2 linked regions of the Crateriforma spongiae genome follow. The protein of the gene in region 1 interacts with the protein of each later gene in a pairwise test. Links are inferred from orthologs where the notes say so. Each region holds a gene or a part of one and is shown on either strand. Other genes may lie near its edges.

Evidence for each region.
Region 2: the proteins of lpdA (region 1) and HFP54_RS14770 interact in binary tests that used the Escherichia coli proteins (3 or more experiments, as listed by UniProt). The link is inferred for Crateriforma spongiae from one-to-one orthologs.

What each region holds. Positions count from the first base shown.
Region 1 is NZ_JAAXMS010000003.1:112,263-116,333, reverse strand. What follows is about bases 679-3,543. They hold lpdA (dihydrolipoyl dehydrogenase), read left to right. Parts: upstream 679-1,319; coding sequence 1,320-2,768; downstream 2,769-3,543. Other genes in these bases: HFP54_RS08505 (MFS transporter), read left to right, coding at 2,822-3,543; rpsD (30S ribosomal protein S4), read left to right, coding at 679-1,068. In the rest of the region: more of rpsD, read left to right, coding at 460-678; more of HFP54_RS08505, read left to right, coding at 3,544-4,071. UniProt on the Escherichia coli protein: Lipoamide dehydrogenase is a component of the glycine cleavage system as well as of the alpha-ketoacid dehydrogenase complexes.
Region 2 is NZ_JAAXMS010000005.1:161,119-165,335, forward strand. The notes cover bases 702-3,712. They hold HFP54_RS14770 (ATP-dependent helicase), read left to right. Parts: upstream 702-1,008; coding sequence 1,009-3,417; downstream 3,418-3,712. Other genes in these bases: HFP54_RS14775 (YecH family metal-binding protein), read left to right, coding at 3,529-3,712. In the rest of the region: HFP54_RS14765 (hypothetical protein), read left to right, coding at 146-682; more of HFP54_RS14775, read left to right, coding at 3,713-3,759; HFP54_RS14780 (DUF427 domain-containing protein), read right to left, coding at 3,860-4,217. UniProt on the Escherichia coli protein: A helicase with DNA-dependent ATPase activity. Unwinds DNA duplexes with 3'-5' polarity. Translocates on single-stranded DNA with 3'-5' polarity. Initiates unwinding more efficiently from a nicked substrate than double-stranded DNA.

The DNA.
Region 1 (4,071 bases):
ATCGGCAAGCCTACCCGGTCATGTTCCACCACGATCCCCCCGGAAAGAACATCACCATCGCCATAACGATTCCGCCGCGCATCTCCGCCGGGCTGTCTGGCCCCGGGACATCACGACCAATCCCGTCCACGGTGATCGCTTGGCCTTGCCAAAACGCGGACGAATTGCCACACTTCCTGGTTGCAAGCTGCAGCCCTGGGCGACGCCCAGCGACCGCTGCCGCGTGCACTGTTTCCCAACATCGCAGCGCGAACGCTTTTTCATTCCGCTTCATTTTTGCCGACGGTTCGGCCCCTCCTCGGGCCCCGCGGTGCGTCCCAGCGTCAATCCATTGGGACCAAGTGACGGAAGACCGAAGTCAACGAAACGCGGATCGCGTGGTGTGAAGGGCATCGTCCCCACACCCTGGCTGTTCCACCCGTGGCATCCCAGGATGCCGAAAAGAGAGTTTCCGAACACATGGCACGCTATACCGGACCCAAAGCCCGCGTGAACCGACGCCTGGGCACCCTGATTTACGAAACCGCCGGCGCCGCACGTGCGTTGGACCGTCGTGATTCGCCCCCGGGAATGCACGTCCGCGGCCGCCGCCCCAGTAACTACGGTGCGGCATTGATGGAAAAGCAAAAGATCAAGCACTATTACGGCTTGGGCGAACGTCAGCTGCGACGCTATTTCGAAAATGTCAGCCGCAAGGTCGGCAACACGGGCGAACTGTTGTTGTTGATGTGCGAACGTCGGTTGGACAACGTGGTTCGACGCGTCGGATTCACCAAGACTCGTCCGCAAGCACGCCAAGGCATCACCCACGGCCATTTCCGTGTCAACGGTGTCAAAGTCACCAAGCCCGGATACATGCTTCGCCCCGGTGACATCGTCGAAGTCCGCAACCGTGAAAACTTGAAGAACCTGTATCGTGGCGTCATCGCCAATGCGTCCCCCGACGCGTTGGACTGGGTGACCTTCGATAGCGAAAACCTGACCGCGACCATTTTGGGTCTGCCCGGCGCCAGCGACATCAGCCTGCCGGTGGACGCGAACAGCGTGGTCGAATTCCTGTCTCGCTAGTTTCGGATTCGTTCGCGATTCCCGAATAGGGACAGAAAACAAACGCCAAGGTATCTTCGGGTGGTGGTCCCAGCGGGCCGGATTCGAAGGTACCTTTTTTGTTGGCTGATGATTGCCGTCCGGCCTCCTTCGGGACTTCCGGTTTCGGCCCCTCGGTTTGCCACCGATGACACACATCCATGCCAGTTCGGTCGGCCGACCGTTTTGACCGCTTCCCTGATTTTTTACTTCGCTGAAACACAAACAAACTCATGCACGCTCCTGTTGTCGTTCTCGGTGGTGGCCCCGGCGGATACGCGGCCGCGTTTTTGGCAGCCGACGAAGGTTTGGACGTCACCATCGTCGAAGCCGAACCACGCCTGGGTGGCACCTGCCTGCTGCGTGGCTGTATCCCCAGCAAAGCTCTGCTGCACGTCGCGAAAGTCATCAAAGAAGTCGACGAACTGCGCGAAGACTGGGGGGTCGTCTATGACGAAAAACCGAAGATCGACATCGACGTCGTGCGTGGACGCAAAGACAAAGTGATCGACACGCTGACGTCCGGCTTGGGTGGCTTGGCCAAGCGTCGTAACGTGACGGTTATCCGCGCTCGTGGATCGTTCATCGATTCCAACACGATGAAGCTGGAAGGGGACGACGAATCGATCCCCGAAGGCGGCCAACTGACCTTTGACCACTGCATCCTGGCCACCGGCAGTGTGCCGGCCATGCCCGGCGCGTTCAACATCGGCAGCGACCGCGTGATGGACAGCACCGGCGCGTTGGAACTGAAAGACGTTCCGGAAACCCTGCTGATCGTCGGCGGTGGCTACATCGGTCTGGAAATGGCCACCGTTTACGCTCACTTGGGCAGCAAAGTCACCGTCGTCGAATTGGCCGAACGACTGTTGGCCGGTGCCGACCAAGACCTGGTGAAACCGCTGGTCAAACAGATCGACACGATGTGTGAAGGCCGCGTGCTGCTGCACACCAAAGTCGGATCGATGGCCGAAGTCGATGACAAAATCGAAGTGACGTTCGAAGGGCCAAAGCATTTCGGCAATGAACGCTTTGACCGCGTCTTGGTCAGTATCGGTCGTCGACCGGTCACCCAAGGCCTGGGGCTGGAAAACACCAAGGTTGAAGTCAATGAACGCGGCTTTGTCGTTTGCGATCGTTCACAACGAACGGCCGACCCGTCGATCCTGGCCATCGGCGATGTCGCCGGGGATCCGATGCTGGCTCACAAGGCGACCCACGAAGGCCGTGTCGCCGCGGAAGTTTTGGCCGGCAAGAACGTCGCGTTTGACAAGTTCGCGATCCCCGCGGTGGTCTTCACCGACCCGGAAATTGCATGGGCGGGAATCACCGTCGAAGAAGCCAAGGCGCAGGGCCGAAAGGTGGATGTGGAAGTCTATCCCTGGGCGGCCAGCGGTCGTGCCCAGGCCCTGGGGACCACCGACGGTTTGACCAAGTGGATCATCGACCCGGAAACGCACCGCGTGATCGGTTGCGGCATCGTCGGCACTGGTGCCGGCGAACTGATCGCCGAAGCCGTGCTGGCAATCGAAATGGGTTGCGAAGTCCACGACATCACCGATGCGATTCACCCCCACCCGACGCTGTCGGAAACGTTGATGAACGCGGGTGAGATCCACTTCGGAACCGCGACGGAAATCTATAAGCCGAAACGGCGTCCTTCGTCCGCATCGGCTGGCTGATCGGCCAGCTTGATCGACGCAGTCGTTCCCAGTCACGATCAAGCAACGACGGTTTGTCTTTCAAATCAATCGCCGGTTCGCCCCTGTGGCGTCTGTGGTCCGTGGTGATCGCCGGCGAAGCCATCTTTGTGCTGCCGTTCGTGCTGCCTCGTTTGTTTCGGCCGGTGATGCTGGCGCAGTGGGGCATTTCCAATACCGAATTGGGCTTGGCGTTTTCCGCTTACGGGATCGTGGCCGCGGTGGCCTATTTTGCCGGCGGTCCGCTGGCCGATCGATTTGGCCCTCGCGTCATGATGATGTTGGCACTGCTTTCAACCGCTGCTTGCGGATTGGCGTTGTGGGGACAGCCCAGCGCCACGCGTTTGCTTTGGACGTATGCCGCATTTGGCATCACCACCATTTTGCTGTTCTGGGCTCCAATGATTCGGGCCACCCATGACCTGGCACGAACACAAACCCAGGGCAGGGCGTTCGGAATCCTGGACGCCGGACGGGGCCTCTTTGCAGCACTGCTTGCCAGTCTGCTCAGTTTCGTCTTCGCTAGCCTGGTCGCCGACGGTGGCGAAGCCGACGCGTTTGAAGCAATCCTGCTGTTGGCAATCCTGTCGGTCGCCGCCTCCGGTGCATTGGTTTGGCTCGGACTGAACCAGCCGAACACTGAACGCTGCGAAACGACGAACCTTGGACAGAACGCAGCCACCCCCGGCCACAGCATCAACGTCCAGGCAATCGGTCGGGTTCTGCGTCGGCGATCCGTCTGGCTGCAAGGCTGGATCGTGCTGTGCGCCTACTGTGGCTACAAGAGCATTGATAACTATGGCATCTACGTGGTCGACGCCTACGACGCATCCTCGTCGCGCGCCGCATGGGTCACAACGCTGGCATTTTGGGCCCGACCGATCGCCGCGTTGTCGGCCGGGCTGGTGGCGGATCGCGCCGGACGCATGGGATGGCTTGCGGTGCTGTTCGCCGTTGTCGCGATGGGCAATGGTTGGCTGGCCATCGATCATCGACCGACAAACGGACCGGTCGCGGTCACCCTTTCGGCCACCCCAGTCTTGTTGACCTTGCTGGGCTGCACCGCGGCCGCGATCTATGGACTGCGCGGCGTCTACTTTGCCGTCTTTGATGATTTAAGAATTCCACCGACCTTGGTCGGCACCGCGGCGGGCCTGGTGTCGCTGGTCGGATTCCTGCCGGACATCTTTTTCGGCCCCGTGACCGGATGGGTCATCGACCAATATCCGGGGATCACAGGTCACCGAATGGTGTTTGCCGGAATTGCGGTCATGTCGGTGATGGG
Region 2 (4,217 bases), on another replicon or contig:
CCAACGCAGCGGCGGCGATACGGTCAAGAAATTACGGAAGGTTGCTCGGATGACCAGCATGAATCAGACCACGAGAAGCGTCGAAGGAGCGGCGATGTCGAATGACACACTTCGCCTGCGTGTACGCCATTGGACGCTCACCGCCATGGCGGTCGTGATCGTTTCGTCCACCGGCTGTTACGGTGTTTCGCACAATTACAATCTCGGCTTCGTCGGCTGGCCACTGCCCGTCAGCCCGTACTTCCAACACAAACAGGAAGACAAGTTCGAGCAACACGAACGATACGGCCGTGTGCCGATCCTGGGACCGACCACCTCCGGTGGACCGCCGGTCGCGTTGGATCCGCCCAGCGATGATGAAATCATCCACGCTCTGGAAAAGGCGCGTCCGATCGAAGGCGGCATCCCGTTCGTTTGGGAAAAGCAACGCAACGACGTTCGCATCATCAAGGAAAAGATCGCCGATTACGTCGATCCGCCGCGTTTCTATCCTTTGATCGGACCGGCCCAACTGCACCACGCCCACTACAAGTGCACGGTCTACTTCGACGAAAAGACCACCGTCGGCTACCCGGTCCCGCACACGCTGCATGATCGCGAAGCAATCGAAGTGGTCTACATCGACCATAACCACTTCCACATGGTCGGCGACGTCGAACCTTACACGACACCCAACCTGTAAAGCCTCGCACACAGCGATCTGACCACTTTCTGACCGAAAGTTTGCGAACAGCCCGAACCGGCAACGGTTCGGGCTTTTTTTGATTGGCCACCATCCCATCGACAGGTCACGCCACTTTCCGTCGCCGACGCCGATCGATTCACCGCGTTTTTTTGCGGTCGGCGTCCTGTTCACCCCGCTCAAGCGGTGGGACAGGATCTGGGGCAAACGTTAAACTTGTTCAGGTACCGGCGGGCCGCCGTGATCTGGATTCCTGTTACGGGATCCGGGCAGACCGGCACGCCGATTCTGATTCGATGACTTCAACGTTTGGCAACGCCTCGGCCATGGATGCGATTCTCCGAGACCTGACCCCGCCCCAACGCGAAGCGGTCCAGCACATCGACGGTCCCTTGCTGATTCTGGCCGGACCGGGCAGCGGTAAGACCCGGGTGGTCACCCACCGCATCGCCAACCTGCTGCACCACGGAATCGACGCCCACCAAATCTTGGCGTTAACGTTCACTAACAAGGCGGCCGACGAAATGCGAACTCGGGTGCAAGGTCTTGCGCCCGGGCGTCCCGTTTGGATGGGGACTTTTCACCGGTTTTGTGCTCAACAGCTGCGTCGCTATGCATCGATGGTGGGGCTGTCGGAAAACTATTCGATCTATGACACGTCGGATTCGAAACAGGCGATGAAGCGGGCCATCGAAGCCGCCGGCGTCAGCACGACTCACACGTCGCCCGAACAGATCGCCGCGTCGATCAGCCATGCCAAGAACCGGTTGATCCCGCCGGAAATGATGACCGACGCTTCATCGATGACCGCCCGCGATGCGATCGCCGCACGCGTCTATCCCGTCTATCAGCAACAACTGTTGACGTCCAACGCGGTCGACTTTGATGACCTGCTGTTCCACTTTGCAAGATTGCTGCGCGAAAACCCCGACGTCCGCAGCAGCCTGGACCAGCACTATCGCTACATCATGGTCGACGAATACCAAGACACCAACTTGGCCCAATACGCCATCGTCCGCGCTTTGTCGATCCAACAGCCGAACTTGGCCGTCACCGGCGATCCCGACCAGTCGATCTACGGTTGGCGCGGCGCGGATTTGAATAACATCCTGGACTTCGAAAAAGACTATCCCAACGTCACCACCGTTCGGCTGGAACAGAACTATCGCAGCACCCCGAACATCTTGCGTGTCGCCGACCAACTGATCCGCTTCAACCGTCGACGCAAGCACAAGGAATTGTTCACCGATCACCCCGAAGGCGATCCGGTCGTTCTGCGGATTTATGAAGACGGTTATGAAGAAGCCGACGACATCGCGGACCAAATCCTCGATGCGATTCACAACGAAGGCTTGCGGCCGCGTGATTTCGCTGTGTTCTGCCGAATGAACGCGCTGACCCGATCGCTGGAACATGCGATGCGAAAGCGGGGCTTGCCCTACCAGATCGTCAACGGGTTGGAGTTTTATCAGCGCAAAGAAATCAAGGATCTGTTGGCGTATCTGCATCTGATCAACAACCCCAATCACGACGTCGCCCTGCTGCGGGTGATCAACACACCGACGCGTGGGATCGGCGCGAAAACGATCGCACGAATCCAACAGCATGCCGATCGGCTGGGCATTCCGATGTTGGAAGCCGCCCGACGTGCCGACGAGATCGAATCGCTGCCCAAGCGTTCCGCTTCGATGGTGCTGAACTTCGTGCGTCTGTACGACCGCCTGCGAGTCAAAGCGACCGCGACGCTGGAAGACCTGTTGCGATATCTGGTCGAAGAGACACAGTTCAACGATTACCTGGAACGGACCAGCGTCGAAAGCACGACGAACAATCCGGTTGCCAACGTCGACGAATTGATCAACGCGGCGGTGGAATTCGATCTGCAGCATCCCGACGAAGGCTCACTGGAACTATTCCTGGAACAGGTGGCCCTCGTTTCGGACGTCGACGCGTTCGAAGAATCCGACGATCGGGTGACGTTGATGACGCTGCACGCGGCCAAGGGATTGGAGTTTCCTCGTGTCTTCATCATCGCGGTCGAAGACGAACTGTTGCCCCACCGCAGGTCTCGCGAAACCGAAGCTCAGTACGAGGAAGAACGGCGGTTGTTGTTCGTCGGAATCACCCGCGCCAAACAGTGGCTGCAACTCAGCCACTGTAAACGGCGTAGCATCCGGGGCGACATGCGACCGGTGGTGGCAAGTGCCTTCTTGACCGAATTGCCACGCGATGACATGCGTCTGGTCGAATCCTCCGTCGACCGCGACTTCTTCGAAAACGAATACAGCGACGGCGGCTATCCCGACAGCTGGGATTTGCCGGCAATCCAAGTCGGCGATGATGCAACGGCATCCGATGACCAGACGTCTCAGGTGCAACCACCCGTCATCACCGATGAAGATGTTTGCCAGTTGCCCGATCACGAGGGTGATGACGATGTCGTGCGCGAAGCCGTCGCCACTGAATCGTCGTATCGGCGAACCGCCAAACGCGGAAAAGCCAAAGTCTCCATTGCAGGTGGGCTGAAAACAGCAGCCGACCTGATGGCCGCCGGCGCGACTCCGCCCGGAGCCTACCGCGAAGGCGCCGTGGTCTCGCATCCAAGTTACGGCCAGGGAACGATTGTCGCGGTCAGTGGCCGAGGACCAAAACGTAGTGTGAAGGTAAAATTCGCGGACGAAGAAGCCAGTTTTCTGATCGCCTATGCGGCGGCCGATCTCAGTCTGGTTCAATAGGCAACCCATTCAGCACAAGGCATCCATCCGATGGACACATCCAATCCGCACGGCCGATCGGACGACGGCAAACTGCCCACCGTGGATCCTGTTTCCGGTGACCAGCCCGAGATCCATGGTCACGAAGTCATGCGAATGATGGTCGAAAGCGGACAAGCCTATGACGCCGATTCGCTGCAGACCGCGATCATTGAACGATTCGGCGTCACGGCTCGCTTTTGTACCTGCAGCGCCAGCGGCATGACGGCCGCCGAACTGGTCGTCTTCCTGGACCAACGCGGCAAGCTAACCCCGACCGACGGCGGCTTCACCACCACGCCCGACAAAATCTGCGACCACTAAAACCTCGCCGCCGCCATCCGTAGCTGGATGCGCCAGCATTCAGCCCCCTGCCCTCACCGCCGCCACCCGTAGCTGGATGCGCCAGCATTCAGGCGCCACTTCACCAACCCATCGAACCGGGGCCACCCTTAAACGGACCCGCCAAGTTCGGTGTCACCCATCCGCCATAAAAACCGCCCGGCTGAGGCGACGCCTGCCAATCGCCGACGTAACACTCATCCACCTTGCTCGCATAGAAGGCCAGGAACCTAGCGATGGGGGCGAAACGCTTCGTCGGATCCGCGTAGAACCAAGCGACCATTGGCACGCTGACTCCTCCCGGCATTTTAAGATCCAGATAGCTTGCCGGACCTTTCCATTCGCAAAACGAACCACCGCCGGCGGGACGCATCCAGTCCAGTCGGCAATCGCCCGGCGGGAAATAGTAGGTCGGCGGATGGCTGGTTTCCAGAACGCGG